Regions from separate parts of the Martelella soudanensis genome, predicted to be linked through region 2. Evidence: riboswitches for the same ligand, from Rfam matches in the RefSeq annotation. Region 2 holds a riboswitch; the other holds the start of a gene.
What was found. Region 2 has a riboswitch for S-adenosylmethionine ahead of HQ843_RS23910 (O-succinylhomoserine sulfhydrylase). Riboswitches for the same ligand answer to the same signal wherever they lie in the genome.
Positions count from the first base shown of each region.

Region 1 (5,199 bases), 2.4 Mb from region 2:
GCCTCCCCCGGTCGTCTCACCCCTTCACGTCGTATCCCGAATCCTCGACGGCCTTGACCGCCTGTTCGCGCGTTGCCGGCGCGTTCAGGGAGAAGCGGGCCTCGTGCTTTTCAATACTGACGGCCACGTCGGAAATGCCCGGAACGGCGGAAAGCGCCTTCGTCACAGTCGTCACGCAGCCGCCGCAGCCCATGCCTTCGATTTTCAGGGTCTCGGTCATCGTCATTCTCCTTCTGGCTCCTTTTGGCATTCGTTGCAGCAGAGATGGGGCTTCCAGTGACTGGAAGGTCAAGAGCACCGTTGAAGATTTTTGCAAGTACTGCTTGAAAACCGACAGAAGCTCTGTCTTTGCTCATCGAAACCGCGTCAATGCCCGGAAGGAAACGATCATGGACCTGCATATCTGGCTGGCCTTCGCCGCCGCCTCGACCGCGCTTCTGCTGATCCCCGGGCCGACGGTGCTGCTGGTGCTGAGCTACGCATTGAGCCAGGGAAAGCGGGTGGCGCTGGCAACGGTCGCGGGCGTCGCGCTTGGCGATTTCATCGCCATGACCGCCTCGCTTGCGGGCCTCGGCGCGCTGGTGCTGGCGTCCGCGCAACTGTTCGTCGTGCTGAAATGGGTCGGCGCGGTCTATCTCGTCTATCTCGGCTTCAGGCTGTTCCGCAGCAAAGGGATCGGCGATGCCGTTCCATCGTCCGCCGCCGCCTCGCTTTCCCCCCGGCATGTCTTTCTGCATGCCCTGATGGTGACCGCGCTGAACCCGAAATCGATCGTGTTCTTCATCGCCTTCGTGCCGCAATTCGTGAAGCCGGAAGCGCCCCTCGTGCCGCAATTCGTCATCCTGATTTCGACCTTCGTCGGCCTCGCCGCGCTCAACACGCTCGCCTATGCGCTGCTTGCAGACAGGTTGCGGGAAAAACTCGCCTCCCCCGCCGTCAACGCTTTCCTGCCTCGCCTCGGTGGCGGCGCGCTGATGGCCATGGGCATCGCCACGGCGGCATGGCGGCGCTCGGCCGCGTGACCAGGAATATTGACGTTCGCCCTTTGCGGCGCTATCTACGGACTTCCTCGTGGTGATTTGGCCGGCCGGCTTGCAGCCACGTTAAACAAGTCGCTAAAGGGCCGAGCGAGCGGAAGCCCATTCGGACCGGCCTGCGATTTGGACGCGGCCGGTTTTCTGTTTGTACGGATGTGAACATGCCTATCAAGATTCCAGACACGTTGCCCGCCTATGAAACGCTGATTGCCGAAGGCGTGCGGGTCAAGACGGAAACGGTTGCGGAGCGGCAGGATATCCGCCCGCTCCACTTCGGGCTGCTCAATCTCATGCCGAACAAGATCAAGACCGAGTTGCAGTTCGCCCGCCTGCTCGGCGCCTCGCCGCTGCAGATCGAGCTGTCGCTGATCCGGGTCGGCGGCCACAAGGCCAAGAACACCCCGATCGAACACCTGCTGTCGTTCTACAACACCTGGGACGAGGTTTCGACACGCAAGTTCGACGGCTTCATCATCACCGGCGCGCCGATCGAGACGCTCGATTTCGAGGAAGTCACCTACTGGGACGAGTTGAAGACAATCCTCGACTGGACGACCACCAACTGCCATTCGACGATGAATATCTGCTGGGGCGCGATGGCGGCGGCCTACCACTTCCATGGAGTGCCGAAACATCTGCTCGACAAGAAGGCCTTCGGCATCTATCGCCACCGCAACCTGAAACCGGCGTCGATCTATCTCAACGGCTTTGCCGACGATTTCCAGGTCCCGGTATCCCGCTGGACGGAAGTGCGGCGCGACGAACTGGCGAACGCGCCCGGCATGGAGATCCTGATCGATTCCGACGAGGTCGGACCGTGCCTTGCCCAGGAGGAATTCGCCAACCGGCTCTACATGTTCAATCATATCGAATATGATTCGAACTCGCTCGGCGACGAGTACCGGCGCGACGTTACGGCCAATGTGCCGGTCGACCTGCCGCATAACTACTTCCCCGACGATGACCCCGACCGCATGCCGCAGAACCGCTGGCGCTCGCATGCCCATCTTCTGTTCGGCAACTGGATCAACGAGGTTTACCAGACCACGCCCTATCATCTGGAAGAAATCGGGACCGACCGGCAGAGCGCTTGAAGCGCTCTGCTTTCCGGCGCACTATCCGCGCCGCAATGACATTTCGCGGAGAAACACAATGAATACGCCCCAGGTCTTCGGAAAAACCCGCGACGGACAGGCGGTGCAACGGGTCACGATCTCCGGCGGCGGACTGACCGCCAATATCCTGAACTGGGGCGCGGTGGTGCAGGACCTGCGTCTTGAGGGACATCCTCACGCGCTGGTTCTGGGGTTTGAAACATTCGAGCATTATCTCGACTATTCGCCCTATTTCGGCGCCACGCCCGGACGCTCCTCCAACCGCATCGCCGATGGACGCTTCACCATCGACGGCACGGAATATCAGGTCGAATGCAATGAAAACGGCATCACCAATCTCCACGGCGGCAGCGACGGCACCGGCGTCAGCCTCTGGGAATTCGAGGAGATCGGCGATGACCGGGTGACGCTGAAGATCGTGGATCGCGACGGCCGGGGCGGCTTTCCCGGCAATTGCACGATCCGCGCCCATTTCCAGCTGAAATCGCGCGGCGTGTTCTCGGTGGTCTACGAGACCACCACCGACAAGCCGACGATCGCCAATATCTGCAATCACAGCTATTTCAATCTCGGCAACGGCACGGATACGCTGGAACACCAGCTCATGATCGCCGCCGAACATTACCTACCAACCGATGAGCGCCAGATCCCGACCGGCGCGATCGAACCGGTGGCGGGTACGCCATTCGATTTCCGCAAGCCCCAGCCGATGAAGCGGGATTATCCCAACAGCCGGCAGGTGCTGTTCGACCATAATTTCTGCCTGTCGTCGGAACGCATGGAAAAGCGCCCGGTGATCAGCGTGCGCGCGCCCTCCTCCGGCGTCACCATGGATGTGCTGACCACCGAGCCCGGCGTACAGTTCTACACCGCCTTCAAGCTGGACGAGACCCCGGAGGGGCTGAGCGGCTTTCCCTATGGACCGTTCGCCGGCTTCTGTCTCGAAACCCAGGTCTGGCCCGACGCCGTCAACCATCCGGGTTTTCCGAACGCCGTGCTGCGCCCGGGCGAAGTTCTTCGGCAGGAAACCGACTATGCCTTCCGCAAGAGCGAGGCGAAAAAGGGTCCGGAGTAAGGCCGGAGCGGCCGGATGTTTGTCGTTTCAAAACTGTTCTGGATGATATGCCAGCCGCTCGCCCTCGCATTCCTGACAATGCTGGTCGCGCTTGTCTGCCTCGTCTTTTCGCGGAGCGACGCAGCGGCGGCGTTTGCCGCGCTGGCGGTCGTCACGCTCGGCATCGCCTGTTTCACGAATATCGGGACAATGCTGATGGCGGGTCTCGAAAACCGGTTTGCCCGGCCGGCGCTCGAGACGCCGCCGGCCCTGGCGATCGTGCTCGGCGGCGGCATCAGCACCGACATTTCGGCGCGGCGCGGGACCTATGTCTTCTCCCGCGCGGCCGACCGCTATATCGAGGCGCTCAGGCTCGCGCGGCTTTATCCGCAGATGAAGATCCTGGTGACCGGCGGCGACAATGCACTCTCCGGCAATATCAATGGCGAGGCCGCTCCCGCCGCCCGGTTCTTCGCCGATCACGGCATTGCGGGAGAACGGCTGATTTATGAACCGCGCGCGCGCAACACGGCGGAAAACGCCAGCCTGACGGCGGCATTGTTGGAGAAGCATGACCTGGGAGACGCCCGCTGCCTTCTGATCACGTCGGCCTATCATATGCCGCGGTCGGTGGAACAGTTCCGCCGCCAGCGCATGGAGGTGACGCCGTGGCCGGCCGACTATCGCACCGACGGAAATGTCCGTTTCGCCTTCAGCCACGACAAGCCGATGGTCAACGCGGCGATGCTTTCGACGGCTTTGAGGGAATGGGCGGGATTGGCGCTTTCGCGGCGTCCGGCGAAAACGGCCGGGCCGGCGACCGGGACATGATCGTGTCAGCGCCGCTTGGGGCGCAGGCGGACCACGACATCGATATGGGCGATTTCCATGCCCTCGGGCGGGGTCGGCATGCCGGTCAGCGAAATGCTGCTTTCGGGCATGTCCACGACCTGGTTTTCACCCTCGATGAAGAAATGGTGATGGTCGGAGGTATTGGTGTCGAAATAGGTCCTGGCGCCCTCGACCGCGAGCACCCGGATCATGCCGGCATTGGTGAACTGATGCAGCGTGTTGTAGACGGTGGCAAGCGAAACCGGAACGCCGGCCTCGGTCGCCTCGTCATGCAGTTCCTCGACCGTCAGATGGCGATCGCCCTTGGCAAACAGCAGCTCGGCCAGCGCCACGCGCTGGCGCGTCGGGCGCAGACCGCTTTCACGAAGCCTGTCTTCTGAGATACGATTTCTCGCTGCCATAATTCCCTTGGGTGCCGGAACTGTCACAACACAAATATAGTTTGATATAACGGGCTTGAGAATCGCTTTCAATAGGGCAAGGGCTTGCAGCACCTTAAATTAAACTGCAAATACGGGCACCCGGGGCGTTTCACTCTGGCAGCAGGCGGCGGCTTCCTGTATGGCCACGGGTGGAGCGAAACGATGAAGGGTTTGCAGATTTTGGTAAAGTAACGCCGCGGCGCATTGCTGCAAGGTGATTACGCCCTTATCTTGAGGCAGGCACGAAACCCCCTCGCTGAACGAAGGGAAGCAGAGTTTTAATGAGTACGAGACAATCGCATTTCGACTATGAAGACATCATAAAATGCGCCGAGGGCGAGCTTTTCGGCCCGGGCAATGCGCAATTGCCGCTTCCGCCGATGTTGATGGTCCACAGGATCACCGAGATTTCGGAGACCGGCGGCGCCCATGGCAAGGGCTTCGTCCGCGCCGAATATGACGTCGCGCCCGACGATTGGTATTTCGCCTGTCACTTCAAGGGCAACCCGATCATGCCCGGCTGCCTGGGTCTTGACGGCATGTGGCAGTTGACCGGTTTCTTTCTCGGCTGGCTGGGCGAGGAAGGCCGGGGCATGGCGCTTTCCACCGGCGAGGTGAAGTTCAAGGGCATGGTTCGTCCCACCGTCAAACTTCTCGAATACGGTATCGACTTCAAGCGCGTGATGCGCGGTCGCCTGGTGCTGGGAACAGCCGATGGC
Region 1 covers NZ_CP054861.1:2,550,548-2,555,746, reverse strand. The annotation lists gene HQ843_RS12175 (heavy-metal-associated domain-containing protein) at 17-220, opposite strand; gene HQ843_RS12170 (LysE family translocator) at 390-1,022, shown strand; SAM riboswitch at 1,062-1,139, shown strand; gene HQ843_RS12165 (homoserine O-succinyltransferase) at 1,199-2,131, shown strand; gene HQ843_RS12160 (aldose epimerase family protein) at 2,190-3,227, shown strand; gene HQ843_RS12155 (YdcF family protein) at 3,243-4,037, shown strand; gene irrA (iron response transcriptional regulator IrrA) at 4,043-4,459, opposite strand; gene fabA (3-hydroxyacyl-[acyl-carrier-protein] dehydratase FabA) at 4,762-5,199, shown strand, end outside.
Region 1: another riboswitch for S-adenosylmethionine. It lies ahead of HQ843_RS12165 (homoserine O-succinyltransferase); the one in region 2 lies ahead of HQ843_RS23910 (O-succinylhomoserine sulfhydrylase).

Region 2 (5,199 bases):
ACTATGTCCGGCGCGAAATCGACTGGCTTTCAGTTCCGCTGAAGGAAAACCGCCCCTATCTCGGAATTTGCCTCGGCGCGCAGATGCTGGCCCGCCATCTCGGCGGCAGGGTCGAGAGCAACAGCGACGGCTCGGTCGAGATCGGCTGGTATCCGTTGCACGCGACCAATCACGGCCGGCTGATGATGAACTGGCCGGCCATGGTCTATCAGTTTCACCGCGAAGGGTTTGAGCTGCCGCATGGCGCCGAGTTGCTCGCGGGCGGCGACCTCTACCCGAACCAGGCTTTCCGCTATGGCGAAAAGGCCTATGGCGTGCAGTTTCATGCCGAACTGACCCGGATGATGATGCAGCGATGGGTGGTGCACGGCGCCAGCCGTTTCTCGCTGCCTAAGGCTCAGGCCGGTCACCTTCACCTTGAGGGCCGGATGCTGCATGACCGGGCGCTCAAGGTCTGGCTCAGCGAATTTCTCGACATCGTTTTCGAGCGCGTACCGGCGAAATCGGTTCAGGGCTGATCCGGGTTTCCGGCCAGATGTTCGGGCATCTCCAGACTGTCGATCTTTCTCAGCCTGGTAAAGCCCATCGCCCAGATCACCGCGACCGCAAGCGAACCGACGCCGCCGAAGACGACCGCCGGCACGGCGCCGATGACATGCGCCATCGTGCCGGCGCGGAACTCGCCCAACTCGTTGGAAGCGCCGACGAACACCATGTTGACCGCATTGACGCGACCGCGCAGCTCATCCGGCGTCCACAGCGCGATCAGGGTCTCGCGCACATAGACCGAGATCATGTCCGCCCCGCCCATGACCGCGAGTGCCGCAATCGAAATCCAGGCGCTTTGCGACAGGCCGAAGACGACGGTGGAAAGGCCGAACATCGCCACGCCGGCGAACATGAAATAGCCGGCATGATGACGGATCGGCACGGTTGCCAGAAGCAGCGCGACAATAACGCCGCCGACGCCGGGCGCCGCGCGCAACAGGCCAAGCCCCCACGGTCCGAGCGCCAGAATGTCGCGGGCAAAGACCGGCATCAGCGCCACCGCGCCGCCGAGCAGCACCACGAACAGATCGAGCGAGATCGCGCCGAGAACCACTTTTTCCGAAGTGATGAAGCGGAAACCGGCGAGGATGGTCCTGATCGTGACCGCGCTTGTCGGACGGCTCTGGCTCGGCTTCGGCACGGTCAGCATCAGCAATGTTGCCGCCGCAAACAGGCCGAGCGCCGTTGAATAGGCAAGGACAGCGCCGACGCCGTAAAGCAGGCCGCCGGCGACCGGGCCGACGATCGAGGCGATCTGCCAGGACGATGAGTTCCAGGCGATCGCATTGGCCAGATCCCTTTCCGGCACCAGGTTTGGCGCAAGCGATTGCAGCGCCGGGCCGGAAAAGGCGCGCTCCGTACCGAAGACCGCGAGCAGCCCGAAGACCGGCCAGGGCGAAAACAGGCCGAGCATGGTGATCGCCAGAAGGCAGGCGGCGCAGGCGGTCGCCACCGCAAAACAGATCGCCGCGATCACGCGGCGGTTGTAGCGGTCGGCAACCGTGCCGGTCACCAGCGTCAAAAGCAGCGCGGGCAGGAACTGGAACAGGCCGATGAGACCGAGATAGAAGGCATTTCCGGTCTCGTCATACATCTGCCAGCCGACAGCGACGGATACGATCTGGACCGCGAACGTGCCCAGAAAACGCGAGAAGAAATAAAGGGAATAGCCTTTGTGGCGGAAGGCGTCGAAACGGGCGCCGGACTGGGAAACGTTCATCTGCGACAAGCTTTCCGGGGAGATACATTGCGCGAGGTAAGTCCTGGCCCCGGCAATAAATACCGGACAAAACCCTCCGCCCCTTGCCCGTTTAGAATTGAATGTCTAAATGTTTGCAAGGAAAAAACGGGAGTCCTTCATGATCGCGCTGTTCGAGACGATTTACTACGCCCTTGAAATCTATAAGTGGGTGATCATCGCCAGCGCTATCTTCTCCTGGCTCTTTGCGTTCAACATCATCAATGCCCACAGCCCGTTCATCAACTCGATCGGACGCATGCTCTATGCGGTGACCGAGCCGGTCTACCGGCCGATCCGCAATTTCCTGCCCAATCTCGGCGGCATCGACATTTCGCCGGTGATCGTGCTTCTGATCGTGTTCTTCCTGCAGCGCCTGATCCTGACCGGCGTCATCCCGCGCCTTTACTGATCTCAGCCGGCCCTGAAATGCTTGGAGAGCTTCAGGCCCTGCGCCTGATAGTTTGAGCCGAGACCCGCGCCATAAAGGGTTTCGGGCATTTCCAGCATGTGCTCGTAGATCAGCCGGCCGACAATCTGGCCGTGTTCGAGGATGAACGGCACCTCGTGGCTGCGCACCTCCAGCACGGCGCGCGCGCCCCTGCCGCCGGCGCCTGCATGGCCGAATCCGGGATCGAAAAAGCCGGCATAATGCACCCGGAACTCGCCCACCAGCGGATCGAACGGAGTCATTTCGGCAGCACACAGCGGCGGCACGTGCACGGCCTCGCGCGAGACCAGAATGTAGAATTCGTCCGGATCGAGGATCAGTTCGCCCTTGCCGCGGCCCTGGATCGGTTCCCAGAAATCCAGAATGTCGTAGCCGGCCTTGCGGTCGACATCGATCACGCCGGTGTGGTGCTTGCCGCGATAACCGACCAGCCCCTCGCCCGCCAGATCGATCGACAGCGCGATCCCGCCGCCGGAGACATTCGGCATCTCGCTCGCCACCAGTGTCTCGCGCTCGTGAAGCGCCAGAAGCGCCTCCTCGGTCAGCACCGACTGGCCTGTGCGGAAGCGGATCTGCGACAACCGCGACCCCTGCCTGACGATCACCGGGAATGTGCGCGGCGAGATTTCGAGATAGAGCGGCCCCTCGTAACCCGCCGGAACGATGTCGAATTCCTGCGCGTAATCGGAAATCACCCGGGTGAAGATATCGAGCCGGCCGGTCGAGCTTTTCGGATTGGTCGAGGCCGACAGCCCGTCCGTCAGTTTCAGCGCCTCCATCAGTTCCACGATATAGACGCAACCGGTCTCCAGCACCGCGCCCTCGGAAAGGTCGATCTCGTGCAGGCTGAGGCGGGAAAGCTTGTCTTCGACCTTGTGACCGGGGCCCGGCAGGAAGCTCGCCCGCACCCGATAGGCCTTGGGTCCGAGCCTCAAGTCGAGGCTCGCCGGCTGGATCTGGTCGTGATCGCGCGGCACGGCTGCAATCAGATTGCCGCTCTCAAACAGGCTGGCGATCGCACGATCGGCCAGAATTCCGGGCTTTTGTGACATGTTTTGCTCCTGTCGCGCGACAAAACCAAGGTTTCAGAATTGACGCAAGCGGTTATAGGGATTATGCCGCCTTTATACCCGTGGTGATTTGGCCGGTCGGCTTGCAGCCACGTTAAACAACTAGCTAAAAGACCGGGTGAACCGGTCCCGCGCGACCGGTTTTTTTGTTTGGAGAGATTTGATGAAAAAGTCCTGGCGTCCTCAGACCAAGCTCGTTCACGGTGGCAGCCTCCGTTCGCAGTATGGCGAAATGTCGGAGGGCATCTTCCTCACGCAGGGCTTTCTCTACGAAAATTCCGCCGCCGCCGAGGCCCGCTTCAAGGGCGAGGAAGAAGGCTTCATCTATGCCCGTTACGGCAGCCCGACCAATGCGATGTTCGAGCAGCGCATGTGCGCGCTGGAAGGCGCGGAAGATGCCCGCGCCACCGCCTCCGGCATGGCCGCCGTTTCCGCCGCGATCCTGTGCCAGTTGAAGGCCGGCGACCATATCGTCGCCGCCCGCGCGCTGTTCGGCTCGTGTCGCTGGGTGGTCGAAACGCTGGCGCCGAAATACGGCATCGAATGCACGCTGGTGGATGGCCGCGACCTTGCCAACTGGGAAGCCGCGATCCGCCCCAATACCAAACTGTTCTTCCTTGAAAGCCCCACCAACCCGACGCTGGAAGTGGTCGATATCGCCGGCGTTGCAGCCCTTGCCAAACAGGCCGGCGCCCGCACCGTGGTCGACAACGTGTTTGCCACAGCACTTTACCAGAAGCCGCTGGAGCTTGGCGCCGACATCGTCGTCTATTCCGCGACCAAGCATATCGACGGCCAGGGCCGGGTCCTTGGCGGCGTAGTGCTGTCGTCGAAGGAATGGATCGAGGAAGAGCTTCAGGATTATTTCCGCCACACCGGCCCCGCGCTTTCGCCGTTCAATGCCTGGCTGCTTTTGAAGGGGCTGGAGACCTTCCCGCTCAGGGTGCGCCAGCAGACCGAGACCGCGGGCCGGATCGCCGATTTTCTGGCCGACCAGAAACAGGTGGCGCGCGTCATCTATCCGGGCCGCGCCGACCATCCCCAGGCCGATATCGTGAAGAAGCAGATGGCCGCCGGCTCCTCGCTGGTCGCCTTCGAACTGAAGGGCGGCAAGGATGCGGCCTTCGCGTTGCAGGACCGGCTGGATATCGTCTCGATCTCCAACAATCTCGGCGATGCCAAGAGCCTGATCACCCATCCGGCAACCACGACGCACAAGAACCTGGCGGAAGAAGCACGCCTGGAACTCGGCATTACCGGCGGCACGATCCGGTTCTCGGCCGGCATCGAGGATACCGACGATCTGATCGAGGATTTCGCCCAGGCCCTTGCGAAATTGCCAGCTTGAGCCACATTGCCCTGATGGGCGGTTGCGTGACCGCAGCCGCTCAAGGCTTTAGCCGGGGAGTATCAGTGGCCTACAGGGCAATCACCAACGATATCGAGGTCAGCGTCGGGCCAAGCTTCCTTGACGGCCACTCGATGCCGGAAGACAGGCACTTCGTCTGGGCCTACGAGATCGAGATCGTCAATCACCGCGACGAGCGCATCCAGATTCTGTCCCGCCACTGGACGATCACCAATGCAGAGGGGATTGTCGAGACCGTGTCGGGTTCCGGCGTCGCCGGCAAGCAGCCGATGATCGAGGCCGGAGCGCGCTACAGCTACCAGTCCGCGGCCCCTCTGGATACGCCCTCCGGCATCATGGTCGGCCACTACATCATCAAGACCGCCGACGACCGGCTCCTCAAGATCGACATCCCCGCCTTCTCCCTGGATTCGCCCTATGAGATACGAAGCCGGCATTGATTTTACGAGAAGGCTTTTCGTTTTCGCGAACAACCGCTGGGCCTAAAGCGACGGGCGCTTGACCGGAGAAGGAGACATAACGA
Region 2 covers NZ_CP054861.1:4,995,701-5,000,899, forward strand. The annotation lists gene HQ843_RS23890 (glutamine amidotransferase) at 1-518, shown strand, start outside; gene HQ843_RS23895 (MFS transporter) at 509-1,768, opposite strand; gene HQ843_RS23900 (YggT family protein) at 1,908-2,198, shown strand; gene HQ843_RS23905 (2'-deoxycytidine 5'-triphosphate deaminase) at 2,201-3,289, opposite strand; SAM riboswitch at 3,360-3,437, shown strand; gene HQ843_RS23910 (O-succinylhomoserine sulfhydrylase) at 3,471-4,655, shown strand; gene apaG (Co2+/Mg2+ efflux protein ApaG) at 4,721-5,116, shown strand.